Regions from separate parts of the Dickeya aquatica genome, predicted to be linked through region 2. Evidence: predicted binding sites of a transcription regulator. Region 2 holds the regulator's gene; each other region holds the start of a gene.
What was found. The regulator CRP, encoded in region 2, controls carbon source genes, mostly activating them, when cyclic AMP is high. The targets are predictions, from matches to a motif close to ATGTGANNNNNNTCACAT.
Positions count from the first base shown of each region.

Region 1 (7,378 bases), 1.3 Mb from region 2:
AAATAATCATGATAAGTATAAAAAGAGCACTTTATTATCACGAACTGGTACGCAAAGGGAGCTTCACTCAGGCTGCCAAATCACTCAATATCTCTCAGGCTTTTCTTTCCCAGGAAATATCCCGTCTTGAACAGGATCTGCAAAGAAAATTGATTAATCGCACCACCCGGCAGTTCTCGCTGACACCGTTTGGCCAGGCATTTGACGACAAAGTAAAACCCCTGATTCGAGAGTATTATGATGTCGAACAGTTTGTGCAATCCTACGAAGAGAGTCAGGATGGTGCGTTGATAGTGGGGGTGATCCCTATCTTTAATCGATTGAAATATTACGATGTTTTTACACAGTTCCAGCAACAGCACCCGAATATCGAACTCTCGTTTATTGATGGCGTCAGCCGTGATTTGCTGGAGAAAGTGAGAAATGCCCAAATTCATGTCTCGCTGTCCACCCCGTTTGATGACTATCTGCAAGACCCGTTGTTTAATCATTCTGTTTTCCTGCAAGACAACCTGGTTGCGGTGATGGCGAGCGTGCATCCGCTGGCGGGCGAAGCAAGCCTGACACTCTCTCAACTGGCGCAAGAGCGACCGATTGTGCCGCAAAAAGGCACCGGTGAGCATGCTGCGGTTTTGACGGCATTTAGCCGCGCCGGGCTTGAACCAACCTGTTTTCGTGAGTGCAGCAACCTCGATATCATTATGGATTTGGTGATGCATCATGGCGGTGTGGTGTTTTTATGCTCCTCGGTCGCTTTCAGCCTGAAAGGCTATGAGATTGCCATTCGGCCGATTGCCACCCCGATTCACCGTACCTTTGCCGTCAGCTACTTAAAACGCAGTGCCTCGATTCCGATGGTGCGCCGTTTTCTGGATTTTATGGAGCGGCATCACCCGGTGCTGCACACACCGGATGCCGGGGGATGACGGGGAACGCAAAAGGTCAGACCGGGCTGCTTACCAAGAGGCAGACATTGCTCACTGACCTGACACTGGCATGAAGACGCGATGGAGCCGATGTCGCTGGACAACGCCTGTTCAGCGCTTTTGCGGCTGGCGGGCAAAACTGACCGCCAGCTGTACGGCATTGATCAGTACCAGCAGGGCAGTCACCAGAAACACCCAGCGATAACCGAACAGCGCAGAGATGCCGGAGCCGAGTAGCGGGCCGACGACGTTACCCAAATACATGCAGGATTGGTTATAGCCAAAAATTCGTCCGGTGACTTGCTGGCTGCTGTATTTCACCAGCAGCGCTTGTACCGCAGGCATGAGCGCGCCATCGGCAAAGCCGAGAGCAAAGCGCAAGATACCTAACTGCACCGCGCTTTGTACCGCCGACATCAAAAAGAACAGTAACGCACAGAAAAACAGTGCCACCACCAGTACCCGTTGTGAACCGATGCGATCGCCAAGCCTGCCAAGGCGTGGTGCCGACAACAAAGCCGAAATGCCGGGAACGGCGGCAATGACGCCACTGACAAAAGCGATGTTGCCGATATCCGGTGACAGGTCACGGATAAACAGCGTCAGAATAGGGCTTATCGATCCGTTGGCCATCTGAATCATCAGCGTAGTGATACACAGGCTGATTATCAGTAGCGGATATGGCAGAGAGGCGAATACCGCGCGGTTATTGAGTTGCTCTTTTTTGCTAACGGTAATCGTATTTTCACGAATGGCGAACAGCGTAATCAAAAAGCAGATGAATAGCATCCCCGAGGTGACGAAGAACACCGTGCGCAGGCCAATAGTATCCGCCATCATGCCGCCGAGCAGCGGCCCTATCAGCACCCCGGCCACCTGCCCGGTTGAAAGCGTGCCCAGTGCCCAGCCACTGCGGCTGCGTGGCACCTGCGAGGCGACCAGCGCCATGGCATTTGGAATATAACCGGAGGTCAACCCCATCAATGTCCGCAGTATAAATAACTGCCACACGTCGGTGGCCAGGCCCTGCAACCCCATCACCAGCGACATGCCGAGCGCGGCACGCAGCAGCATCAGCTTACGGCCTTTGCGATCGGCAAGGCTGCCCCACAATGGCGCAACAATTGCTGAAACCAGAAACGAACAGCTGAAAATTAGCCCGGACCACAAGTTCAGTGCGGTATGGTCACTCACCCCGAGGTGTTCGATATAAAGAGGCAGAAAAGGCAGGATTTGGCTCATCGCCATACCGGTAAAGAAACATCCCAGCCAGGCGGCGAAGAGGTTGAGTTTCCAGGTTTCCATAAGGCAGGTTTCAGCTGTCAGTAAACGCCAGGCAGTACGCACGAACTGGCAAAGTGGGCACTAGTATGGAGGTTTTTCCTTAGCCGGGAAATGGTTTTGTCTTTTTTCTGCACGCTGGCTGAGGGGCTGATAGCGTTTGGTGTGCCAGCGCGTAACGCCATTGCACGGGAGGGGATTACGAGTGAAATCAGTGAGTTCATATAAACCGAAACACCATTCCTGTTTTTGTGTGATGTGCATCACATAAATCTTGCGTCCAGACTCAACAAAACGTACAATCTTTTACCAGAAAGTTCACAAACCACTCATTACCCAAGGTGATCAACGTGCGTAAATTCCTGAAAAAACTTCTGGTCGCTTATGTTAACGCATATAAAGACATTCCGCCGGGTGCGATGCACTAAGCCTGTCGTACCGGCCCACTGCGCGCCGCCACGATAACACCGGAAAGCATCATGAAGAAGGCCACTGCAACTGCATAGTGGCCTTTTCTTATTTGAATCGGGGTTCGTTGCAATTACAGGCGTGCACCTGGGTCAGCCGTTTGTCCGCCGCCTTTCACCGGCTCGCCGAGCTGTGCCTTAAACCAACTGACCACTCTGTCGATAATCGGCTTCTGGAACCAGGTTAAATCACCATGCTGTGCGCCTGCGACCACGACATAATCAGCTTTATCGCCCTTCGCTTTCAGCGCCTTATAGAGCTGCTCACTCTGCCAGGGCGAAACATGGGTATCATCGCTGCCGTGCATGATTAAAAACGGCGGCTCGTTACCTTTGATGTGGCCCATTGAACTGGCGTTTAATGCCTTGGCTTTGTCGCTCATCACCGATGCGCCAGCAAAGTCACGAAAGGCCGGGCCATTGAGCAACAGCGCTTCTGTCACCGCCGGTGATTCATGCACTTTTTGCAGGTTTTCCGGCAAACGCTCACCGATATTGAGCAGATTGGAAATGCCATACAGCGTTACAACGGCCTGAACATCTGAGGATTTATCGAGATAATCCCCTTTGTCGAACGCTTTTTCGCCGTTCGTTGTACCCACCAGTTGAGACACGTAACCACCGGCAGAATCACCCAGTACGCCGATGCGGGTCGGGTCAATGCCGTATTCGCTGGCGTGAGCGCGTAAATAACGCACCGCCGCTTTGCCATCTTCCAGCGGAGCCGGGAAGGTGTCAGGGACGACGCGATATTCAGCGGCGGCGACAACAAAACCGGCCTGAGCCAGTGCCATGCGCATTTCGATGTATTTTTCATGATCGGCAGAAGTAAAACCCCCACCAGGGAAGTACACGATGGCCGGTTTCAGGTCAGCGGTGCGGGGTACAATAAGCGACATTCTTAGCTGGCGAACGGCTCGGGTTTGCTTTATCTGATTGTAGATAACACCGCTGAGTACATCGACCTGACCTTGTGTTTTCGTCACACGGATGACTTCCGCACCCGCAGTATAGCCGGGCAGGTCGGCATCGGCGGCCAGCGCAGAACCTGCGCTCAACAGCAGTGTTGTTAGTGTAGCCAGTGTAAAACGTATTCCTGTACGCATAAATATTCTCCTGTTTAAGTGGTGGCTATCATTGCTCACCGGTGTGTAATCTACAGTTGCTGCGCTCAACAGGATATGGATATCTGACCGTGGGTAGAAGGCACAACATGGGGCGGTGTCATCGCAACGGTCAGAGCATTGTACGCAGGACGCTGGCGTATCAGCGGCTCAGGGCCTGTGCAATCGCGTTGCCTAACGACGCCGTATCGCCACGGCCACCGAGATCTCGCGTGAGCGGTGCGTTGTCCGGCCCCTGCAAGAGCACCTGTTCGATGGCGCGCAACACGGCAGCCCCGGCTTCGTCGTGACCGAGATGCTCGAGCATCATCGCACCACACCAGATTTGGCCTATCGGGTTGGCAATACCTTTGCCTGCGATGTCTGGCGCAGAGCCGTGCACCGGTTCAAACAGGCTTGGGAAGGTGCGCTCCGGGTTAATATTCGCCGAGGGTGCAATGCCAATGGTGCCGGTGCACGCCGGGCCCAGGTCCGAGAGGATGTCACCAAACAGGTTGCTGGCAACCACCACATCAAACCAGTCAGGGTGCAATACAAAGTTAGCCGTCAGAATATCGATATGGTATTTGTCTACTTTTACCTCAGGGTAATGTTGCCCCATGTCGGCGACCCGGCTGTCCCAGTAGGGCATGGTGATGGCGATGCCGTTAGATTTTGTCGCGGATGTGAGGTGTTTTTTCGGGCGTTTCATCGCCAGTTCATAGGCGAATTTGAGGATGCGATCTACGCCGACGCGGGTCATTACGGTTTCCTGGATCACCACTTCACGTTCGGTGCCAGCAAACATAGTGCCACCGACGCTGGAATATTCCCCTTCGGTATTTTCCCGCACGATATAAAAATCGATATCACCCGGTTGACGCCCCGCCAGCGGTGCTTTGACGCCTGGCATCAGGCGGCAGGGGCGCAGGTTAACGTACTGGTCGAACTCCCGGCGGAACAACAGTAGCGATTGCCATAATGACACATGATCCGGCACCACCTCGGGCCAGCCGACGGCACCGAAATAGATGGCATCGAAATCTTTTAACAAGGAAAACCAGTTATCCGGCATCATTTTGCCATGCTGGCGATAGTAGTCGGCGCTGGCGAAATCAAACCATTCCCACGTTAAGTGAATATCAAACAGCTCGGCGGCGCGGGTCAGTACCCGTACGCCTTCCGGCATGACTTCTTTGCCAATACCGTCGCCGGGGATAACGGCAATGCGATAACTCGGTGTAGACATGGTGACTCCTGAATGTGCAGTTTTGCAGTGTAGGGCGTTGTACTTGGGTAACGGGCAGTGTATTTACTCTGTTTGACGTAAACAATTTCGCTTTTGGTAAAGCCATTGTTGAATAAAAGAGAAGAATGAATGAGTGCAATTGACGATCTGCTGTTCTTCAGCCGCATTGCTGCACTTGGCAGCCTGACGGCGGTGGCACGCGAATATGGCTTATCGCTGCCTGCGGTCAGCAAACGCCTGACTCAACTGGAGCAACGACTGGGGGTGCAATTAATCCGCCGTACTACGCGGCGGCTGGATATGACGCCAGAAGGCCAGCTTTATGCCGATGGCGCACTCCCTATCTTGCATGATATCGACGCGCTGGAAGGCCAGGTCCGCCGCTATCAACTGACGCTGCGCGGGCGGCTTTGCGTCAATGCCTCGTTTGGTTTCGGGCGTCGTCATATTGCGCCGCTAATATCGGCTTTCGCCCGTCAGCACCCGGAACTTGATATTCAGTTACAGCTCACCAGCCAGCCGCTCAATATGCTGGATGCCGGGGTGGATATCGACATCCGCTTTGGCTCGCCACCGGATTCGCGGCTGGTGGCACACCCGCTGGTGCACAACCCCAGAGTTCTGTGCGCGTCTCCCGAATACCTGGCAACGCATGGCACGCCAGAAACCGTCGCCGGTCTGGCCGGGCACAATTGCCTGGTGCTGCGTCAATATGAAAGTGATTACGGATTGTGGCGTTTTTATCGCCACGGACAGGAGTTTACCCACCGGGCTTTCGGTAATCTGTCGGCGAATGATGGCGAAGTTATCATGCGCTATGCGCTCGATGGGCATGGCATTATTTTGCGCTCATGGTGGGATGCGCACACCTGGCTGGCGAAGGGGAAACTGATTGCGCTGCTGACGGATTACACTCTGCCAGAAGCGGATATTTACGCCGTCTATCAGCAGCGCCGCCATGTTCCGGCGCGTATTTCGGCTTTTGTTAGCTGGCTTAAACAGCAACTGCCGACTGTGCTGGCTCCGCAAGGGGAGAGTGCGACAGAGTAAGTCTGGGGCGTGGTATTCGGCGAGCAATATACGGGGGAGCGCCTTGGGCGGCGCTCTCCAGAGAAAATACCGATGCTTACTGGCGCACCAGCCGTCCGGTGGTGGCTTCAGACTCAAAATCGCTGCGAAACGGGTTGATATCCAGACCGCCGCGTCGGGTATAACGGGCGAATACCGACAGTTTTTGTGGCTGGCAGTAGCGTTTGAGGTCATTGAAAATGCGCTCAACGCACTGCTCGTGGAATTCATTATGCTGGCGGAAAGAGATCAGATAACGCAGCAGCGCTTCCTGGTCTATCTGCCGCCCTTCATATTTTATCACCACGCTGCCCCAGTCCGGCTGGTGGGTGACCAAACAGTTGGATTTCAGCAAATTAGAGTTCAGTGTTTCTGAAACTACCGGCGCATTATCACGTACCGCGTGTTGCAGGTAGTCGGGATTGAAGCTGTAATCGTTGACTTCAATATCCAGCTCATCAATGTTGGTGCCCGGTAATTTGTCGATTTCGGCAGGATAACCGCTCAAAGCCGGATAGAGCGTGACTTTGACATCGCCTTTGGCGGCCGCAGACAGGTCGTTGATAAGCGTTGCGTGCACTTCGCCAATATCGTTAAAGCGCGTCTGGTTGAAGCTGTTGAGATAGAGTTTGAACGATTTCGACTCGATCAGGTTCTCTGAGCTGGCCGGAATAATAAACTCGGCGATGCCCACCAGCGGTTTACCTTTGCGGTTCAGCCAGGAGAGTTCGAAGGCAGTCCAGATGTCATGGCCATGAAACGGCAATGCCTCGCCAGTCACGCCGATGAGGTCACGTCCTCTGGCGCGCGGCAGCGCTTCCAGTAGCGCTGGATCATAGTTATCCGGGTAGCTGGAGCGCACGCCCAGATGGGTAATGCTATCGTTTTCAGTAATATGCATAATCGCTCAGTTCCTTGCTGGTACAGGTACGGTATGAATGTATTTCCTGAACAGTCTGCGGCTACCGTAAATAGGGCCGACGCCTAACACCGCATAGACCACTTTAATCAGAAATTGCGACAGGATCATGGTGCGTATCATGTCCGCACTCAGGACATTATAAAATGCGATGGTGCAGAAAATCACACTATCAACGGCCGAGGCCGTCACGGTGCTGGTGATCACGCGGATGAACAGATAACGCGATTTCGTCAGGATTTTGATTTTGTGCAACACCCAGGCGTTGATATTTTCTGAAATCAGGTAGGCCAGCGATGACCCCAACAGCACGGCCACCATATTACCAACAATACCGTTATAGGTTTTACTGTACTCCCATTCGG
Region 1 is NZ_LT615367.1:896,166-903,543, forward strand. Features, by position in the region: gene DAQ1742_RS04065 (LysR family transcriptional regulator) at 9-926, shown strand; gene DAQ1742_RS04070 (multidrug efflux MFS transporter) at 1,038-2,231, opposite strand; gene azuC (stress response protein AzuC) at 2,558-2,635, shown strand; gene DAQ1742_RS04080 (alpha/beta hydrolase) at 2,749-3,780, opposite strand; gene DAQ1742_RS04085 (tartrate dehydrogenase) at 3,941-5,026, opposite strand; gene DAQ1742_RS04090 (LysR family transcriptional regulator) at 5,156-6,076, shown strand; gene queF (NADPH-dependent 7-cyano-7-deazaguanine reductase QueF) at 6,153-6,995, opposite strand; gene DAQ1742_RS04100 (queuosine precursor transporter) at 7,002-7,378, opposite strand, start outside.
Region 1: azuC (stress response protein AzuC) is a predicted target of CRP. The motif match lies at 2,459-2,476, and genes of this name have one in related genera.

Region 2 (7,378 bases):
TAAACCCGGCGACCAAATTAACGCTGAACATTGCGATACTGATAGCGACCACCGAGCCGACATAGCCTTCACCGGCAAGGCTAAAACCAGCCACTGCGCCCAATGCCATTAACCAGGCTTTCGGGTTAAGAAACTGCAACAGCCCGCCCTGGTAGAACGGCATTGGCCGTGAGGGCGCACTCTCGGTATCAAGCCGCTCATAAGCGGCGGTGGCGATTTTCCATGACAACCAGAGCAGGTAGAGGCTACCCAGTACCTTTAAGGCCAGATGCAGCGTCGGATACAGCAGAATCAGGCTGCCTAATCCCAGCGCCACCAGCAGCAGCATGCTTTGCATACCCAGCATAATGCCTATCATCAGCGGCATTGAGCGCCACAGACCAAAATTGGCCGCCGAGGCGGTAAGTAGCATATTATTAGGGCCTGGCGTAATGGCGGCGACCCACAAAAAACCGAGCATTGAGAAAAACAGACCGACGTGCTCCATGAAACAGCAATCCCTTAATAGGTATCAATTTGGCATGAAACCATCAAGCTAACAGCGCACCACGGCACAGACAAGTTTTTCGCCCGGTATCCCTGTGCAGGGGCACCGTTTCATCATGACGAATGGCTCATCACTCACTGTTTATGAACCGGATTTCACACAACAACCTGCCATTTCAGCCTTTGGCAGGAGGCAGTAACCCTCATTTGCAAACGATGCTGCCACGCCTGCTGCGCCGTCGCCCGGCACTCCAGCCGCACTGGCAAACACTCACGCTGCCGGATGGTGACTTTGTAGAGCTGGCCTGGAGCGAAGACCCGGCAGCGGCACGGCACAAGCCGCGCGTGGTGCTGTTCCACGGGCTGGAAGGCAGTTTTCACAGCCCGTATGCCCACGGCATGATGGCCGCCTGCCAGCAACGCGGCTGGCTGGCGGTGGTGATGCATTTTCGCGGCTGTGGCCGCCAGCCCAACCGACTGGCTCGCGGCTACCACGCCGGGGAAACGGATGACGCGAGCTACTTCCTCGGTTGGCTTGCGCGCACCTTCGGCAATGCCCCTACCGCTGCCATCGGCGTCTCGCTTGGCGGCAACATGCTCGCCTGCCTGTTGAGCCAGCACGATAGCGCCAACCTGCCGGACGTCGCGGCCATTATCTCGGCACCGTTGCAGCTAGAGCCGTGCAGCCGTCGGCTGGAGCGCGGATTTTCTCGCGTTTATCAGGGCTATTTGCTTAATTTGTTACGCCGCAATGCGCTGCGCAAGCTTGCTGCCTACCCCAACTGCCTGCCGGTTTCGGCAGAGCGCTTGCGCCAAATCCGCCATCTGAAAGAGTTCGACCAGCTCGTCACCGCCCGGTTACACGGGTTTGCTGATGCGGATGACTACTACCGGCGCAGCAGCGCCCTGCCGCGACTGGCGCAGATTCGCCAGCCGTTGCTGGTGGTACATGCCAAAGATGACCCGTTTATGACAACGGAGGTTATCCCTAAACTGTCGCAATTGCCGGGCAACATCCACTACTGCCTGACGCAGCACGGCGGCCATGTCGGCTTTGTCAGCGGTACCTGGCGTCAACCACAATTATGGCTGGAGCAGTGCGTCCCTGACTGGCTGACTGCGTATCTGGAACCCAAGCGGAGCTGAAACCATGATAATCCCCTGGCAGGAACTGGCGGCACCGACGCTAAAAAACCTGATTGAAGCCTTTGTGCTGCGCGAAGGCACCGATTACGGTGAGCATGAACGCACGCTGGAAGAGAAAGTCGCCGCCGTCGAGCAGCAGTTACGCCAGGGCGAGGTGGTGCTGGTGTGGTCTGAACTGCATGAAACCGTCAATATCATGCCGCGCCGCCAGCTTGGCCGTACAGAGCGCGAACACCCGTGAGTCACGGGGGTGAAACACGCAAATTGGCGTGTCGGCAGGCAACAGATATGCTAACACTTATCGGATATCCCTGACGGTTCGCAAGATATCGCCTTCAATAAGCAAGGCATTCATACTCAGGCTTTTAATAAACATTTCACGACGATGACCCGGTTTACCGGCGGCAATGTCAGCGGAGGTTCGCATGTCTCATCAGCACCCGATTATCGCGGTTACAGGCTCCAGTGGTGCCGGGACGACCACCACCAGCCTGGCATTTCGTAAAATATTCCAGCAACTTAACCTGCGCGCCGCGCTGGTAGACGGTGACAGTTACCACCGCTATACCCGCCCGGAAATGGATATGGCTATCCGTAAAGCGCGCGATGTCGGCCGTCATATCAGCTATTTCGGGCCGGAAGCCAATGATTTTAGCCAGCTGGAACAGGCATTTATCGATTATGGCCGCACCGGCACCGGCCAGACCCGCAAATACCTGCACACCTATGATGAAGCTATTCCCTACAATCAGGTGCCTGGCACCTTTACGCCCTGGGAACCGATACCACAACCGACCGATCTGCTGTTCTACGAAGGGCTGCATGGCGGCGTTGTCAGCGCACAGCATAACGTCGCGCAGCACGTTGACCTGCTGGTGGGGGTGGTGCCTATCGTCAATCTGGAGTGGATTCAAAAGCTGGTGCGTGACATCAACGAGCGCGGCCATTCACGCGAAGCGGTGATGGACTCGGTGGTGCGCTCAATGGAAGATTACATCACCCATATCACGCCGCAATTTTCCCGCACCCATATCAATTTTCAGCGCGTCCCAACGGTCGATACCTCCAACCCGTTTGCCGCCAAAGCCATTCCCTCAATGGATGAGAGCTTTGTGGTTATCCACTTTCAGGGATTAAACAATATGGATTACCCCTATCTGCTGGCGATGTTACAGGGGTCATTTATTTCGCACATCAATACCCTGGTGGTGCCGGGCGGCAAGATGGGGCTGGCAATGGAGCTGATTATGGCACCGCTGGTACAGCGGCTTGTTGAAGGTAACGGGATAGCGTGACGTCTCGCGGCGGTGGTTAAGCCGCCGCGCGTCAATGCCTTAACCCCGCGCAATGACTTCATGGCTGTGAGTCACCGTCACCGTTTTTTCCAGCATCAGTGCCACCGAGCAATATTTTTCTGCCGAGAGCGCAACCGCCCGCTCCACGGCTTTTTCCGATAAGGCTTTGCCGGTCACGATAAAGTGCAAATTAATGGCGGTGAACAGGCGCGGTGCCTCTTCACGGCGCTCGGCGCTCAGACGCACTTCACAGTCGGCCACATCATGGCGACCTTTTTGCAGGATGGACACCACATCAATGGCGCTACAGCCTCCGGCGGCCATCAGTACCATCTCCATCGGGCTGGGCGCTTTGTCGCCTGAGTTGCCATCCATCAGCACCTGATGACCGGATGCGGACTCACCCAAAAACGTCAATCCTTCAACCCATTTCACCCGAGCCTGCATAATTTTGCCCTCAATCAACTATTTTTGAAATTTTGCACCGCTCATGAACAAAAAAGCCTGATAATCAGAGCTTAATCATGCTGAAGCGAGACAACACGAGACACTACACTCAACCTGTGTTACAAACGGAGGACGTAAACCCGTGTGTGTCGGGCCTCTGCCTGACTGCCACCAGTTTACCGGCGTCATTGATAGACCGTCTCCGTATCATCCCTGACGTCATTCCGCCAGGACGGAATTTGAATTATAACTATGTTATCACGCCGTACAGGGAACTCTGAGCCCTGTGATTTGCGCAGTGAATTACAACAGAGGATAACAGCGAATGGTTCTCGGCAAACCGCAAACAGACCCGACTCTCGAATGGTTCCTTTCTCATTGTCACATTCACAAGTACCCATCGAAGAGCACTCTGATCCATCAGGGTGAAAAAGCAGAGACGCTTTACTACATCGTGAAAGGCTCGGTTGCCGTGCTGATTAAGGATGAAGAAGGCAAGGAAATGATTCTGTCTTATCTGAATCAGGGCGATTTTATTGGCGAGCTTGGCTTGTTTGAAGATGGGCAGGAGCGCAGTGCGTGGGTTCGGGCAAAAACTGCCTGCGAAGTCGCTGAAATTTCCTATAAAAAATTCCGTCAGCTTATCCAGGTTAACCCGGATATTCTGATGCGCCTCTCCTCACAGATGGCCCGCCGCCTGCAAGTGACCTCGCAGAAGGTCGGCAATTTGGCATTTTTGGACGTAACAGGGCGTATCGCACAGACCTTGCTGAACCTGGCCAAACAACCGGATGCCATGACCCACCCGGACGGTATGCAAATCAAGATAACCCGTCAGGAGATAGGCCAGATTGTCGGCTGTTCCCGTGAAACTGTCGGCCGTATCCTGAAAATGCTGGAAGACCAGGATCTCATCTCTGCCCACGGTAAAACCATCGTGGTTTACGGTACCCGTTGATACCTTCATCAACGTGTCTCCATCACCAGCAAGGGCGGCCAATGGCCGCCCTGCTTATTTTGCGTTGCGTATCGGTGAGTGTCGCGTGCGACGCGTTACGACCAGTATTTATTGATCTCGGTGCGCAGTGCCTCAGCGGTCGCCTTACCACGCTCAGACGCCAGCGCACGACCGGCGATAAAGGTCTTGGCGCTGATACCTTCAAACAGGTGAATATCCTGCGGCACAATGCCGCCGGTAATCGACAACGCCAGCCCCAGTTCAGAAAGCGCACGCATCCGGCCGAGGTCGTCACTCGTCCAGTTAACTCCGGCAAGCTCCGCATCGCGCGAGCGGTGATAAATCGCCTGGGTAATGCCCATATCAACCCACTGCCGGGCATCATCAAGGCTCCAGTTGCCGTACAGCTCAATCTGGATTTCGCCACCAAACTCATCGGCCACTTTTTTGCAGGCGGCAATAGTGGCAACGTGCGCTGCCGCCGAGACGGTTATCCAGTTCGCCCCGGCAGAGAACGCCATGCGCGCCAGAATGGCTCCGCCGTCAGTGGTTTTCATGTCACACACAATAATGTGTTTAGGGTGGCGCTCGCGCAGGGTGCGCACCGCCGTCATGCCTTCAGCAAAGGCCAGAATGGTACCGACCTCGATAACCTCAACGAACCCGCCAACACGCTCAGCAATCTCAACCGCTGTGGCCAGGTCTGTCGAATCCAGGGCAATTTGCAGCATAGGTTTAGTCATGATGTTATTTCCTTTCCAAAAGTGAAAATACCGGAAACAGCGACGTGCGGGCGAGCGCTGCCCGTGGCGTGATGCCACTATTCATTTCAAGTCGCTATTTCAAACAGTGACGTTATTCAGGCGCGGTGGCTTAACGCTGGCCGTAGTAGGCATTCGCGCCGTGTTTTCTGAAATAGTGTTTATCAGAAAGCGCCTGATCGATATGAATCGCCGGGTTGAGCAGGCGGGTTGACAGCGCCATCGCCGCCACCTCTTCGAGCACCAGCGCATTGTGTACCGCATCCAGCGCGTTTTTCCCCCAGCAGAAGGGCGCATGGCCGGTGATCACCACACCCGGTACGGCCAGCGGATCGAGATCCCGGCGCTGAAACTCCTCCACGATCACCGCACCGGTATTTTTTTCATACTCACGGGCGATTTCCTGCTCGCTCAACGCGCGGGTGCAGGGAATATCGCCGTAGAAATAGTCGGCATGGGTCGTACCGAGCGCGGGAATATCCAGCCCCGCCTGCGCCCAGATAGTGCCGTGGCGTGAATGGGTATGCACAATACCGCCGATACCGCTAAACGCCTGATAGAGCGCCAGATGGGTAGCCGTGTCGCTGGAAGGGTTAAGGTGCCCTTCCACCACACGCCCGTCCATGTCCACTACCACGATATCGTCGAGGGTCATCTGCTCATAGGAAACGCCCGACGGTTTAATGGCAATAACGCCCTGAGCGCGGTCAATTTGGGAGACATTGCCCCAGGTCAACGTCACCAGGCCGTGACGGGGAAGCAACAGGTTGGCTTCCAGTACGATAGCCTTCAATTGCGGGTACATCATCATTCTCTCCTGCGCCCCTGCACGGAGCGCCTTATTGCGGCTCAGGCAGGCTGTGCCAGCGCCTTATCAATCACACTGAATACCTCTTCACGGCTGGTGCACACCCGCAGTTTATCGAGGTTAATTCCGGTATCGCTGTTCTCGTCTTCCAGCACCTGGGTCACTTCCATCAGCCCTTCCATGTGCTCATCCGAGGTGCTGCCCGCCAGCGTCACCAGCACATCCACCGGTTCATCTTCGCCATCAAACTTCACCGGCGTGGTCAGCGTCACCAGCGCAAAGGCGGTGCGGTTCACGCCGTTTTCCGGCCGGGCGTGCGGCATGGCGAATTGCGGCGCAATCACGATATACGGCCCCATTTTCTCGATGCTGCTGATAATCGCTTCGTGATAGCGCGGCTCGACGGCACCGGACGCAATCAGCATGTCCGTACCCAGTTTGATGGCATCACGCCAGTCAGCGGCGGTGGCGTTGAGCAATACGGAGTGATTGTCGATTAACGATTGTTTGAATTTCATGCTCTTCTCCTTAGGCCTTCCTCACCCTGCAAGGAAGGCACGCGTGATTAACCGGCAAAGTTTTTATTGATAAGGCCCAGCAGCTCGTCACCGAAAGAGTTCGGGTTGAGCATGTTTTGCACACCCAACACAAACTTGCCGTCACCGGGGCTCATTTCACCCGCCAGATGTTTCGAGGAAACGATGATGTCGGTGGTCGGGAGTTTGGTCTTGTAATCTGCCACAGCGCAGGAATCCATGATGTGCGGCACTCCCCGTTGTTCAAGGAACTTGCCTATCTTCATTTTCATCATCATCGAAGACCCCTGGCCGTTGCCGCACACCGCCAGAATACGCACCACCCGAGCGTTCGCAGCGCTCACCGGCTGGGCATCGGCATCGCTGCTGCGCACATTGCCCGCGGCCGCCTCACTGACTAGCGGTTGCGCCGAATCTTCCTCTGCACGCAGCGTGCGGGACGCGAAGTACATGTAGACCAGTGCACCGGCCAGCAGTAACACAAAGAACAGCGAAGAGAACGACAGCCCCTGCATGATGGCCGGGAACACCAGCGCCCAGTCCGCCATCCCCATCCAGCCATTAAAACTGGTGCCGTTCTGGGCAAACAGGTGAATCGCCCAGGCGGAACCCAACACTTCAATAATCCCCATCACAAAACAGATTTTCATCACCGCGCGCCAGCCGCCGAAATGGTTGGCGAACACGCCGATGGTAGCGTTAGAGAAGAACATGGGAATAAAGCCGGGGATTATCATGATGGAGGAGTTGCACAGCAGCAGGCCAAGCACGGCGAGGAACTGACCTAAGGTGCCCCAGATAAAACCGAATACCATCGCGTTCGGTGAGTAGGCGTAGATAGCCGCGCAGTCAATCGCCAGCACCGCATTGGGGATAACGCGTTCGGAAATGCCTTTAAAGGCTTCGGAAAGCTCGGCCACAAACATACGCACGCCAGCCAC
Region 2 is NZ_LT615367.1:4,070,536-4,077,913, forward strand. Features, by position in the region: gene DAQ1742_RS18490 (LysE family translocator) at 1-487, opposite strand, end outside; gene DAQ1742_RS18495 (hydrolase) at 703-1,632, shown strand; gene DAQ1742_RS18500 (YheU family protein) at 1,637-1,873, shown strand; gene DAQ1742_RS20760 (hypothetical protein) at 1,931-2,059, opposite strand; gene DAQ1742_RS18505 (phosphoribulokinase) at 2,058-2,927, shown strand; gene DAQ1742_RS18510 (OsmC family protein) at 2,967-3,374, opposite strand; gene crp (cAMP-activated global transcriptional regulator CRP) at 3,700-4,332, shown strand; gene DAQ1742_RS18520 (3-keto-L-gulonate-6-phosphate decarboxylase UlaD) at 4,428-5,075, opposite strand; gene DAQ1742_RS18525 (L-ribulose-5-phosphate 4-epimerase) at 5,206-5,898, opposite strand; gene DAQ1742_RS18530 (PTS sugar transporter subunit IIA) at 5,943-6,419, opposite strand; gene DAQ1742_RS18535 (PTS ascorbate-specific subunit IIBC) at 6,467-7,378, opposite strand, start outside.

Region 3 (7,378 bases), 2.0 Mb from region 2:
GCAAATCGTGCTCTGCTCATCAATAAGCTGATTGACTTTGTTATTGCCAGTGGCATGATGCGCGAAAAATATCACCTCGCTGGTTTGTCTTCCCATGTCCACCTATACGCGCCCGGTATTGTTGCTACTCTGCGGGCTACTGCTGCTTACGGTTTGTCTTGCGATATTAAATACGCTGGTGCCGCTGTGGCTCAATGGCCGCCATTTGCCTGTCTGGCAAGTGGGGCTGGTCGGTTCGGCCTATTTTAGCGGTAATTTGCTGGGAACGCTGGTCGCAGGCGGCATAATTCGCCTCTGTGGTTTTAATCGCAGTTACTATCTGGCTGCGTTGCTATTTGGTGTTGCCAGTAGCGCGCTGGCGCTGTCACCGGATGTGTGGCTCTGGGTGATATGGCGTTTTATCGCGGGGATTGGGTGTGCGTTGATTTGGGTAGTGGTGGAAAGCGCACTCTTGTGCAGCGGTCATGCGCTTAATCGTGGGCAACTGCTGGCTGCGTATATGGTGGCTTATTATCTCGGTAGTGTTGCGGGTCAGTTGCTGTTAAGCATAGTGCCAACGGCATTATTGAGTCTATTACCCTGGCTGGTAGCTCTGGTGGTGCTGGCGGTTATTCCACTGCTGTTTGCACGTTTTGCGTCGCCAATACAGTCCGAAAAGCCACGGGCACGTCTCTGGCATATGCTCTGTTACCGGTCGGCCAGGTTCGGTATTCAGGGATGTGTCATGTCTGGGGTGATCCTCGGGTCATTATACGGATTACTGCCCGTCTATCTGGCACATCAAGGAATGAGTGACGCGCATATCGGCTACTGGATGGCGCTGCTCATCTGCGCGGGGATTATCGGGCAGTGGCCGATTGGACGATTAGCGGACCGCTATGGTCGGTTGCTGGTGCTGCGTGTACAGGTGTTTGTCGTTATTCTGGGCGCGCTTGCGATGCTGATGCCGGGGCGTTATAGCATGGCTCCGGCACTCTTTTTACTCGGGGCCTCTGGTTTTACGCTTTATCCGGTTGCCATGTCATGGGCTTGTGAGAGAGTGGCTTCCCATGACTTGGTTGCCATGAATCAGGCCCTGTTGCTCAGTTATACCGTAGGCAGCCTGTGCGGCCCCGGTTTTGCGGCTATGTTAATGCAGACCTATCCCGATCAACTCCTGTTTGTGTTGATCGCCGCAGTTTCACTGGGTTATTTAGTCTTACTGCTGAAAAGGGGCGATCATCATCCTCACCCACAGGCAGCCTGAATCTCTCTCCCGTTAACAACCCGCAGCAGGCTACCGGTGAAAGGGAAGGCCGATAACATCATCTGTGATGATCGGCTCTTGATGATTCATGCAGTAAGCTATGTTTAGTACACAACCTTGTGTCCATAGCCGGAAAGAATCGCTTTGATGCGATCCATCGTGTCGGCTTTGGGGGGCTTCACGCCGTCAAGCTGGTAGGTTTCGCCCATTGCTGTCCATTTATGTTTGCCGAGCTCATGGTATGGCAGCAGTTCTATCTTTTCGATATTACGCATATCCTGGATAAACTCGCCCAACTGATGAGCCGAGGCATCATCATCACTCCAGCCCGGCACCACCACATAGCGGATCCAGGTGCGCTGATTACGTTTGGCGAGATGACGGGCGAAATCCAGCGTGCGGTGATTGGATACACCCACTAAATTCTGATGCACGGTATCGTTAATCTGTTTCAGATCCAGCATGACCAGGTCTGTGACATCCAGCAATTCATCAATGACCGGATCATAGCGCCGCACAAAACCATTGGTATCCAGACAGGTGTTAATGCCCTGCTCACGACAGGCGCGAAACCAGTCACGCACGAACTCAGCCTGTAAAATTGCCTCACCACCGGAGGCGGTAACACCACCACCAGAAGCATTCATAAAATGGCGATAGGTCACGACCTCTTTCATCAACTCTTCAACCGTCACTTCTTTGCCGCCATGCGTATCCCAGGTGTCACGGTTGTGACAATACAGGCAACGCATCAGGCAGCCTTGAAAGAATGTGATGAAGCGAATTCCTGGGCCATCAACGGTGCCACAGGATTCGAAAGAGTGAATGCGACCAATAACTGACATGCGAGGTTTCTCCAGGTTGGGCCGAGAAATAGCGGCCTTCGATGAGCGCAGTAACCAATACATGGCGGCATGGCCATGATATTTGTCCTGTGTCTAATCTGTTTTGTCAGGCAGCCCGGCGTTGGCGGGCTGCCTGACAAAACAGGCTTGGGTCCATCCGCCAGCGAAGGATATCGCCGAAGAGAAGGAGGATCCACAAAAGGAAGGGGAGAGGGTATAAAAAGGCCCCACAAATGTGGAGCCTTCAGTCTATGTACTTCAATCAGTCTGATTATATGGACTGAGTAAAGGTACGGGTAATCACATCCTGCTGCTGTTCTTTAGTCAGCGAGTTGAAGCGAACGGCATAACCCGATACGCGAATGGTCAACTGCGGATATTTTTCCGGGTTTTCCATGGCATCAAGCAGCATTTCACGGTTCATCACGTTAACGTTCAGATGCTGACCACCTTCGATGCTGGCTTCGTGGTGGAAGTAACCATCCATCAGGCCTGCCAGGTTGGTTTTACGCACGTCGTCATCTTTACCCAGCGCATTAGGTACGATAGAGAAGGTATAAGAGATACCATCTTTCGCGTAGGCGAACGGCAATTTAGCGACGGAAGTCAGAGAGGCTACGGCACCTTTCTGGTCACGGCCATGCATTGGGTTAGCACCCGGTCCAAACGGTGCACCCGCGCGACGACCATCCGGGGTGTTACCGGTTTTCTTACCGTAAACCACGTTAGACGTAATGGTCAGTACAGACTGCGTTGGTGTTGCGCCACGGTAGGTATTCAGTTTCTGAATTTTCTTCATGAAACGTTCAACCAGGTCACAGGCCAGGTCATCAACGCGCGGGTCGTTGTTACCGAACTGCGGGTATTCCCCTTCGATGTCAAAGTCAACAGCCAGACCATTTTCGTCACGAATCGGTTTGACTTTGGCATACTTGATGGCGGACAGGGAGTCAGCAGCGACAGACAGGCCTGCGATACCACATGCCATGGTACGGAATACGTCACGATCGTGCAGCGCCATCAGCGAAGCTTCATAGCTGTATTTGTCGTGCATGTAGTGAATAATGTTCAGCGCAGTGACGTACTGTTTAGCCAGCCAGTCCATGAAGTGATCTAAACGCTCCATCACTTCATCAAAGTTCAGCACATCGGCTTTAATCGGTTCAGATTTCGGACCAACCTGCATCTTCAGTTTTTCGTCCACACCGCCGTTGATAGCGTACAGCATGGTTTTCGCCAGGTTGGCACGAGCACCGAAGAACTGCATTTGTTTACCGACTACCATCGGGCTTACGCAACAGGCGATAGCGTAATCGTCGTTGTTGAAGTCAGGACGCATCAGGTCATCGTTCTCATATTGCAGAGAAGAAGTATCGATAGACACTTTAGCGGCAAATTTCTTGAAGTTCAGCGGCAGTTTTTCAGACCACAGAATGGTCATGTTCGGTTCCGGAGACGGCCCCATGGTGTACAGGGTGTTCAGGAAACGGAAGCTGTTTTTGGTAACCAGCGTACGACCATCCAGACCCATACCGGCCAGCGATTCCGTCGCCCAAATCGGGTCGCCAGAGAACAGTTCATCATATTCCGGCGTACGCAGGAAACGAACCATACGCAGTTTCATCACCAGGTGGTCGATCAGTTCCTGAGCATCCTGTTCGGTGATTTTTCCTGCGCTCAGATCGCGCTCGATGTAGATGTCAAGGAAGGTGGACACACGACCAAAGGACATTGCGGCACCGTTCTGGGATTTTACCGCAGCCAGATAGCCGAAATAGGTCCACTGTACCGCTTCCTGAGCCGTCGTCGCCGGGCCGGAGATGTCACAACCGTATTTGGCTGCCATTTCCTTGATTTGACCCAGAGCGCGATGCTGTTCAGCAATCTCTTCACGCAGACGAATCGTTGCTTCCAGATCTTCGCCATTTTCCAGTTTGGATTGCAGAGAAGTGAACTGAGCGAATTTGTCTGCCATCAGGTAGTCGATACCGTACAGCGCAACACGGCGATAGTCACCGATGATACGACCACGGCCATAGGCGTCAGGCAAGCCAGTCAGCACGCCAGACTTACGACAACGCAGGATGTCTGGGGTGTAGACGTCAAACACGCCCTGGTTGTGAGTTTTACGGTAATCAGTGAAGATTTTCTTTAACTGTGGATCCAGCTCGCGGTCATACGCTTTGCAAGAGCTGTCGACCATTTTGATGCCGCCGAACGGGATAATCGCACGTTTCAGCGGGGCATCTGTTTGCAGGCCAACGATTTTTTCCAGATTCTTGCTGATATAACCAGCATCATGAGAGGTAATCGTTGCAGCAACGTCGGTATCAAAATCAACCGGTGCATGGGTGCGGTTTTCCTGTTTGATGCCTTCCATGACCTTGTCCCACAGGGAACTGGTCGCCTGGGTGGCACCAGACAGGAAGGATTCATCACCTTCATACGGCACGTAGTTCTTCTGAATGAAGTCACGCACGTTAACGCCATTCTGCCATTCGCCTTTGCTAAAACCTTCCCAAGCCTGGGCGAGTTTCTGATTAAGTTCGGTCATATTACACCTACCTTTGATTGGATTTTTATAACCCGACGTTGCGGCCGACAGCAGCTTAGTGCTTGTCTCCACCGCGCAAATAGATAACCCAGTAAGTCAAACCTACCAGTAGTCCACCACCAATAATGTTACCGATGGTGACAGGGATTAGATTGTCGATAATGAAGTTGCTGACAGTCAGATGTTCAAACTGCGCAGCGGTCATGCTGATGGCATGCCAGAAAGTATCAGAAGCAAAGTTCTTGATAACAATCCCCATCGGGATCATGAACATATTGGCAATGCTGTGCTCAAAGCCACTGGCGACAAACATCGCAACAGGCAGGATCATCGCCAGCATTTTATCTGTCAGAGAACGGCCGGAATAACTCATCCATACAGCCAGACAGACCATCAGGTTTGCCAGAATCCCAAGGCAAAGCGCTTCAACAAACGAGTGCTCTAGCTTGTGGTTGGCCGTTTGCAGCACATTCAGCCCCCATGCGCCATTCGCGACCATGTATTCACCAGAAAACCAAATCAGTGCAACGAAGAATAGCGCACCCACCAGATTGCCGATATACACGTTAAACCAGTTCGCCCATAACTGTTTCCAGGTTATGCGACCGCTGGCCTTGGCAATAACGGTTAGCACGGTTGACGTGAACAGGTCAGCCCCACAAACCACGACCAGCATCAGCCCCATCGAGAAGCAGATGCCTCCAATCAGTTTAGCCATACCGTAAGGCATGGAAGAGGAACCCGTGGTGGCTGTAATATAGAAAACAAACGCAATGGAGATGAAGACGCCCGCTGTTACTGCCAGAAAAAAAGCGGTGAGCGGTTGTTTCGTTGCTTTATAAACACCAGCATCCTCGGCGACTTTTGCCATGGCGGGTGGTAATAACAAAGTGAAGGGGTTGTCAGCTTTCACACTAACTCTCTCTTAAAAATTATCTACGCTGTAATATTAACAAAGGCCGATTAGCCAGAATTTGACATGGATCATACCGGTGAAATTTATCGGGCCGTTCAACGGTGCTTCCCACCTTGATTTATCACTTATGTTTATGAAAATAAAAAGGAAAATTTTTTTTAAAAATTACAAAAACTGTTGAATTGTGGGTTGAAAAGCGCGTTTTAGCGTTAAATAAAATAAAGTATTGTAGAAAAAACGGCGCTGTTTTTACGTTATTTTATTTATTATTTACTTGTTGATAACATTAATCGACAAGGTAAAAATAAATATTCGCTGTGTTACCGAATCAGGAATACACCAATAACCATTTTAAAATAAAGGATATTAATTGTCCTGCCGTGCAGGATGACATTTGAATATCATCCTGCACGGGGCGTTTATTTTATCCGCCAATGCTGACGTTTGGCCTGCTGAAGCTTCTCATACGCAGCCAGTAACGATTGATGTGCCGGTAATGCTTTCAGGTCGGCATCTATAGCAAATAACCCGTAGAAGCACTGTTCACCGGCAACGGCTGCGCTTGCCAGCTCAACGGTGTTGCGACCATACATACGCACGAAAGCATCGTAATACTGCTCGGCATCACGCTCTGGCTCCAGCGCTAATTGCAGTAATGTTTGCAGGCAGCGGTAGTAATTGCTTCGCTCAGCGCTAAAGACAGACTGGTTGAAATCCATCGACCACTCAACCCAACTGAGTGCATCTTCCAGCGCTCCACCAGCCAGGGCCAGCATAGATTTTAATTCACCAACACGCAGGGTAAACCAGCCGTTGTCTTTGCCAGTGGCAATGCCAAGTAATTCGCGCACGCGTGTAAAATCATCCAACCCTTCATCGTCCAGTTGTTGCAGCAGCGCCAAGTATTCCTCTTTTTCCCATGCGCTATCTGGTAATGCCAGCAAGGTGTCACGCAAATGTGCGCCCATACTGTTGTTTGCCAGCAACAGGTCTTCTGCCGGGTAGATATCAGACATTCCTGGCACCAAAATACGGCAAGCATAAACTGACAGGTGCTCGTAGTCAGCGATGTAAACCTCTTGGCCCTCTTTGTTGAAGATGGCCATCAGCGTGGTGAATTCTTGCTCGGTTGTCCCGCTAAAGTCCCAGTCGGCAAATGTATAGTCGGCATCTTTTTTGAAGAGATCCCATGAAATCAAGCCACTTGAGTCAATAAAATGGGTTTCCAGATTGGTGTGTTCTGCGGCTTCATCATTATCAAAGGTGGGAGCGGTAAATACGTCCAGATCTTTGAGCCCTCGCCCTTGTAGTAATTCGGTCACGGTGCGCTCGAGTGCCACTCCAAAGGCCGGGTGTGCGCCGAAAGAAGCAAAGCAAGTACCATTGGCAGGATTAAACAGGACAACACAAATAACCGGGTACTGACCACCGAGCGACGCATCGTAGGCGAAGATCGGGAAACCCTCTTTTTCAAGCGTAGCAATCGCTTCAACTACACCGGGGTAGCGAGCCAGTATCTCTTGCGGGATAGCTGGCAGGCTAATAGCTTCGGCGATAATGCGGTTTTTAACATAGCGTTCAAAAACTTCGGACAACCCCTGAACGCGAGCCTCATTGCGGGTATTCCCGGCTGACATCCCATTTGATACATACAGGTTACCGATGATGTTCATTGGGATGTAGACCGTTTGCTGGTCAGATTGCCGGGTAAACGGCAGGGCGCAAATACCCCGGTTGTGATTACCTGATTGCAAATCGACTAAATCGCTGGCGACTAACTGCTGCTCTGGGTCGTAAAAGTCATGCAAACGCGCATC
Region 3 is NZ_LT615367.1:2,096,381-2,103,758, forward strand. Features, by position in the region: gene DAQ1742_RS09430 (MFS transporter) at 95-1,246, shown strand; gene pflA (pyruvate formate lyase 1-activating protein) at 1,351-2,091, opposite strand; gene pflB (formate C-acetyltransferase) at 2,363-4,645, opposite strand; gene focA (formate transporter FocA) at 4,701-5,558, opposite strand; gene ycaO (30S ribosomal protein S12 methylthiotransferase accessory factor YcaO) at 5,981-7,378, opposite strand, start outside.
Region 3: focA (formate transporter FocA) is a predicted target of CRP. The motif match lies at 5,618-5,635, and genes of this name have one in related genera.

Region 4 (7,378 bases), 1.1 Mb from region 2:
GATCTCGGTGCGGTTAATATGGCCGCCGAGCGCGGTCTGCCGTTTGTCGCCGGACATGCGCTGAATTGCTACAACGCCTATACGCTGCGCTTGCTGCACAAACAGGGCATGATGCGCTGGTGTATGCCCGTTGAGCTGTCGCGTGACTGGCTGCAACATCTGCTCAATCAATGTGATGAGCTGGGCTTTCGCCATCAATTCGAGGTTGAAGTGCTGAGCTATGGTCATCTGCCGCTGGCTTATTCCGCACGCTGTTTTACCGCTCGCTCGGAAAACCGCGCCAAAGATGAGTGTGAAACCTGTTGTCTGAACTATCCACAAGGCCGTCAGGTGCTATCGCAGGAAAACCAGCAGGTGTTCGTGCTCAACGGTATCCAGACTCAGAGCGGTTACTGCTATAACCTGGGTAATGATTTGGCCTCCATGGACGGGCTGGTGGATATCGTGCGCCTGTCACCGCAGGGGCCTGACACGCTGGCGATGCTGGCGCGTTTTCGCGCTAACCAGCATGGGGAACACCCGCTGGTGCTGGAAAACCAGCAGGATTGCAACGGCTACTGGCGGCGTCTGGCCGGGCTGGAGCTGGTTGATTAGCTCGTCAGGGACGATGCGCACGCATCGTCCGTTATCTCGTGTTAAGACAGCGTAACATCTTATCCGTGTTTATTTTGGGCTGACACGTTCAGCCCCTTAACCTGATGAGTGACGCTTATGACCGCTAACGTTCCTTTCTCGCTGCTCGATCTGGCTCCCATCCCGCAGGGCAATACCGCCCGTGATGCGTTTCACCATTCTTTGGATCTCGCGCAACATGCAGAATCCTGGGGATACCAGCGCTACTGGCTGGCCGAACACCACAACATGACCGGCATCGCCAGCGCCGCCACCTCAGTGCTGATCGGTTACATTGCCGGTGGAACACAACGTATCCGGCTCGGTTCCGGTGGAGTAATGCTGCCAAACCATGCGCCACTGGTGATTGCCGAGCAGTTCGGTACACTCGAATCGCTCTACCCCGGCCGTATCGAGCTCGGGCTTGGGCGTGCGCCGGGCACCGACCCGCGCACCATGCAAGCACTGCGCCGCCATTTGCACACCGATCTTGACGATTTTCCGCGCGATGTCGCCGAATTGCAGCACTACTTTGCCGATGCCAAACCAGCACAAGCCGTGCAGGCGGTGCCGGGACAAGGGCTGAATGTGCCAATCTGGCTGTTAGGCTCCAGCTTCTATAGCGCGCAGTTGGCCGCCTCAATGGGATTGCCATTTGCCTTCGCCGCCCATTTTGCCCCCGATATGCTGTTACAGGCGCTACAGCTTTACCGCGACAATTTCCAGCCTTCCGCTCAACTGGAAAAACCGTACACCATGGTGTGCGTTAACGTCATCGCCGCCGACAGCGACAGCGACGCCCGTTTCCTGTTTACGTCACTGCAACAGCAATTCATCAACCTGCGCCGCGGCACACCGGGGCCGCTGCCTGCGCCGGTCGAGTCGATGGCGGCTTACTGGTCAGCCGCCGAGCAGTTTGCCGTGGAACAGACATTACGGCTCGCCATCGTCGGCTCGCCGGCCAGCGTGCACCACGGCCTGCAAACCCTGCTGCGGGAAACCCAGGCCGACGAGCTGATGCTCAACGGCCAGATATTCAACCATCAGGCCCGATTGCGCTCTTTTGAGCTTATCGCACAATTACAGCCAGAGGTTGTACGCCAGCCGCGAATGGCCTAATCACAGGCATAAAAAAACCAGCCCGAAGGCTGGTTTTTCACATCAAGACCGGTTGTATCAGGCGTCATTGAAACGACGTGGTGCACGCTGGCCTTCACGGTTGCCACGACGCTCACCACCACCTTCACGGCGCTCACCGGCAAACGGACGGCGGCCATTACCGCTGCCAGCACGTTCACCGAAACCACGACCACCGCGTTCGCCACGCTCACCGCCTTCACGGCGCTCACGACGTTCATGCGGCTGTGCATCACCCATCAGTTGCATATTCATCGGCTTGTTCAGAATACGGGTACGAGTGAAATGCGACAGCAATTCTCCCGGCATTCCTTTCGGCAGCTCGATGGTTGAGTGAGAAGCAAACAGCTTGATGTTACCGATATAACGGCTGCTGATGTCACCTTCATTGGCAATGGCACCCACGATATGGCGAACTTCAACACCATCATCACGGCCCACTTCAATGCGGTACAACTCCATTTCACCCACATCACGACGCTCACGGCGAGCCGGGCGCTCATCACTGCCACTGCGCTCAGTCCGCGGGCCACGATCATTACGTTCGCCACGGCGCTCGAAACGATCTTCACGCTCACGGAATTCACGACGCGGGCGTGCCGGTGCATCCGGCGGCAGGATCAGCGGGCGTTCACCCTGTGCCATTTTCAGCAGAGCCGCTGCCAGCGTTTCCACATCCAGCTCATCCGCAGGCTGCAATTTCGCCAGCAGAGCACGGTACTGATCCAGATCACTACTTTCCAGTTGCTGCTGAACTTTTGCCGCAAACTGCGCCAGACGACGCTGACCCAGCAATTCCGCATTCGGCAATTCCACTTCAGGAATGGTCAGCTTCATGGTGCGTTCAATATTGCGCAGCAGGCGGCGTTCGCGGTTTTCCACAAACAACAGCGCACGGCCGGCACGGCCCGCACGGCCGGTACGGCCGATACGGTGAACATAGGACTCGGAATCCATTGGGATATCGTAGTTCACCACCAGACTGATACGCTCAACGTCCAGACCACGAGCGGCAACGTCGGTGGCAATCAGGATATCCAGACGACCATCTTTCAGGCGCTCCAGCGTTTGCTCACGCAGCGCCTGGTTCATGTCACCATTTAGCGCCGCACTGTTATAACCGCTGCGCTCCAGCGCTTCGGCCACTTCCAGCGTGGCATTCTTGGTGCGCACGAAAATGATGGCTGCATCAAAGTCTTCCGCTTCGAGGAAACGGATCAGCGCTTCATTTTTACGCATGCCGTATACCGTCCAGTAGCTCTGGCTGATATCCGGGCGCGTGGTGACGCTGGACTGAATACGCACTTCCTGCGGATCGTTCATGAAGCGACGGGTAATGCGGCGGATCGCCTCCGGCATGGTGGCGGAGAACAGCGCGGTCTGATGTTCAGCCGGGATCTGCGCCATGATGTTTTCCACATCTTCAATAAAGCCCATACGCAACATTTCGTCGGCTTCATCCAGTACCAGACCGCTCAGGTTGGACAGATCCAGCGTACCGCGTTTCAGGTGATCCAGCAGACGACCCGGCGTACCGACGACGATCTGCGGCCCCTGACGCAGGGCACGTAACTGCACGTCATAACGCTGGCCGCCATACAGTGCGACCACGTTAACACCCTGCATATGTTTAGAGAATTCATTACAGGCTTCTGCTACCTGCACCGCCAGTTCACGGGTCGGTGCCAGCACCAGCATTTGTGGCGCTTTCAGTTCAGCCTTGATGTTATTGAGCAACGGCAAAGAAAACGCCGCTGTCTTGCCGCTACCTGTCTGGGCCATACCCAGCACATCACGGCCGTTCAACAAATGGGGAATACACTCCGCCTGAATCGGGGACGGTTTTTCATACCCCATGTCAGACAGTGCATTCAAAATAGGAGCAGACAGCCCCAAGCTAGCAAAAGAGGTTTCAAACTCTGCCATGTAAACTAAGCCTCACTTCAAAATGGCGGCCAGTCTACATAACTTGTCGAGAAAATACTCAATCATTTTCATTGAAAAGTGTGAACCGGCTCAAATTGGATTAAAAAGCGAACAATAAAGCCTCGCCCGTTAAGGCGATGAAGAAATCATCATGATTTCAGGCTGAAAGGTGTTCGTCAGCTATTGCTGGTCCGATCCTGATAGGTCGTCTTGCTCTTGGCCTAACTGCGCCAATTCCAACAATGCATAGCGGTGCTCAACAAAATTGTGAACATTGTTAGCAACCGTCAGCTTGAACAACGCCTCGGCGGTGTTCTTGTCCCCCAGACTTAGGTAGTGCTTACCTAAATAGAAGTCAGTTTCACTGAGATGCTCGGCGAGCGAAGTGTTATCCTTAGCTTCTTCCTGAATCCGCTGCATCAAGGTTTTCTCGTTGATGTAGCCCAGGTAGAATTCGACAATCGTCCATCCCCACACACCTTTCTTTGCGCCCTCGTAGCGTTCTTTTAACGCCGATTTGGCCTTCTCGGGATTGATTTCTCTCTCCACCAGATAAAGCCACAGGGAACGGAAAGGATCATTAGGATCGTCGCGATAAAACGCTAGCAGATCATCCTGCGCCAACAGGTAGCGACCGCCGTAGTACAAAGCGATGCCCCGATTCAAACGCGCATAATTGTAAGTTGGATCAAGCTCTAATACAGAATCAAACGCTTCATAGGCAGCATCAAAATTGCCTGCCTGCGTCAAATAAATGCCGAGATAATTAAATACCTCCGGCATATCGGGGCGGATAGAGAGCGCTTGTGAAAAATCATTTCGCGCTAATGCCCGTAACCCGAGACTATCATACAGCACTCCGCGCTCATATAACAGCTGTGCCCGCTCATCGGGAGTAATTGCCCGGCTCGCGAGGATTTGTTCCATGCGTGCCAGGATGACTTCCTGTTGCAACGTAGGCTGCAACGGGACGGCCAGCAATGCATCTTTGCGCCAATCCGTGTTGCTGCATCCTGCCAGCATGATTGCTGTCGCAACATAACACCAGCGCAAGAAAGGCTTCATTTCCCACTCCCGAAGACAAACATTGGATGAACATCCTGTCCCCGACTGCTCAGTATAAGGATATCCGTTCCTTATAATACACGCAGCTCCTTCACACTGTAAGGAGCTGCCAATCGATTATCCGTTATTATTCTTCACTGGAAACCGGAACAGTTTCCTGAGATTGAGCAGTTGCTTCTTTTATGCTCAAACGGACACGCCCCTGACGGTCTACTTCCAGCACTTTGACCGGTACTTCCTGGCCCATCTGCAAGTAGTCGGTCACTTTCTCAATACGCTTGTCCGCAATTTGAGAAATGTGTACCAGCCCTTCTTTACCGCCACCGATCGCCACAAATGCACCGAAATCAACAATGCGGGTCACTTTACCCTGGTAAATACGACCCACTTCGATTTCAGCGGTGATTTCTTCGATGCGACGGATCGCCAGGCGGGCTTTATCGCCATCAGTAGACGCAATCTTCACCGTACCATCATCTTCAATTTCGATGGTGGTACCAGTTTCTTCGGTCAGCGCACGGATAACCGAGCCACCTTTACCGATCACATCTTTGATCTTGTCAGTGCTGATCTTAATCGTGTGGATACGCGGAGCGAACTCAGAGATTTCACCACGCGGAATGCTGATAGCCTGCTCCATCACGCCCAGGATGTGCAAACGCGCCCCTTTTGCCTGATTGAGTGCCACTTGCATGATCTCGCGGGTGATCCCTTCGATTTTGATGTCCATCTGCAAGGCGGTAACGCCTTCACGACTACCGGCAACTTTAAAGTCCATATCGCCGAGGTGGTCTTCATCGCCGAGGATGTCAGACAGCACAACGTAGTTGTCGCCTTCTTTTACCAGACCCATCGCAATACCCGCGACGGCAGCCTTGATAGGCACGCCAGCATCCATCAGCGCCAGAGAAGCACCGCACACGGACGCCATGGAAGAAGAGCCGTTAGATTCAGTGATTTCAGACACCACACGCACGGTGTACGGGAAGGCTTCTGGTTTCGGCATCACGGCCAGCACGCCACGTTTCGCCAGGCGGCCATGACCAATTTCACGGCGTTTCGGTGAACCTACCATGCCGGTTTCGCCCACAGAGTACGGCGGGAAGTTGTAATGCAGCAGGAAACGATCGGTACGTTCACCCATCAGTTCATCAATGTTCTGCGCATCACGCTCGGTACCCAGCGTCGCCGTCACCAGCGCCTGTGTTTCACCACGAGTAAACAGTGCAGAGCCATGAGTACGCGGCAGCACGCCGGTGCGCACGTCCAGACCACGGATCATGTCTTTTTCGCGGCCATCAATGCGTGGCTCACCACGCAGCACGCGGCTACGTACCACGTTTTTCTCAATGCTGCCGAGAATGTCACGCAGTTCATTTTCGTCCAGCGTTTCATCTTCAGCCAGCAGTGCCGCAACGACATCAGATTTAATCACATCAACCTGAGCATAACGCTCTTGCTTTTCAATGATGCGATAAGCATCGCCCAGACGGGCTTCGGACAACGCCTGCACGCGGTTATGCAATTCCACATTCACAGCAGGAGCTTGCCAGTCCCATTTCGGTTTACCGGCTTCTGCGGTCAGTGCTTTGATATTTTCGATGACGATCTGCTGCTGGTCGTGACCAAACACCACCGCCCCCAGCATCTGATCTTCACTGAGCAGATCCGCTTCAGATTCCACCATCAGCACCGCACCTTCAGTACCGGCCACTACCAGATCCAGACGGCTGGTTTTCAGCTCTTCGCTGGTCGGGTTCAGTACGTACTGATCGTTGATATACCCAACGCGTGCCGCACCAATCGGGCCATTGAACGGAATGCCAGACAGGCTCAGCGCAGCAGAAGCACCAATCATCGCCACGATATCCGGGTTAACCTGCGGGTTAACGGAAACGACGGTGGCAATCACCTGTACTTCATTGACAAAACCGTCTGGGAACAGCGGGCGGATCGGGCGGTCAATCAGACGCGAAGTCAGCGTTTCGCCTTCGCTCGGGCGGCCTTCACGACGGAAGAAACCACCGGGGATACGGCCAGCTGCGTAAGTACGCTCTTGATAGTTAACGGTCAGCGGGAAGAAGTCCTGACCCGGCTTGGCATTTTTCGCGCCCACAACGGTAACAAATACGGCAGTGTCATCCATGCTAACCATGACAGCGGCAGTGGCCTGACGAGCCATCATACCGGTTTCCAGCGTAACGGTATGTTGGCCGTACTGGAATTTACGAACGATCGGATTAAGCAAAATACTATCCTTTACCAGAGGGATACACGGTGTGTCATCCAACAAGTCTGTCACCGACACCGTGAAACCAGTTAAATAACCGACCCTGTCACTACATCCTCGCGACTAATGACAAGCCTTATACCGCTTTTAGCAGATAAAACTTCTCATTAGCCGCGCGAATCGCTGTAATAACGGATCATTTTTGCAACAGCAATACATTACTCTGTTTTGCTGGCACTTCCTAGAAGAAAGGGGCCAAAAGAGGCCCCTTTCTCCTGAAACTCGTCGAATTAGCGACGCAGACCCAGACGTTCGATCAGGGTAGTGTAGCGTGCCAGATCTTTACGTTTCAGGTAATCCAGCAGCTTACGACGCTGAGATACCATACGCAGCAGACCACGACGGCTG
Region 4 is NZ_LT615367.1:701,791-709,168, reverse strand. Features, by position in the region: gene DAQ1742_RS03240 (U32 family peptidase) at 1-594, shown strand, start outside; gene DAQ1742_RS03235 (luciferase-like monooxygenase) at 712-1,731, shown strand; gene DAQ1742_RS03230 (DEAD/DEAH family ATP-dependent RNA helicase) at 1,789-3,675, opposite strand; gene yrbN (protein YrbN) at 3,688-3,747, opposite strand; gene nlpI (lipoprotein NlpI) at 3,856-4,740, opposite strand; gene pnp (polyribonucleotide nucleotidyltransferase) at 4,868-6,988, opposite strand; gene rpsO (30S ribosomal protein S15) at 7,261-7,378, opposite strand, start outside.
Region 4: yrbN (protein YrbN) is a predicted target of CRP. The motif match lies at 3,754-3,771, and genes of this name have one in related genera.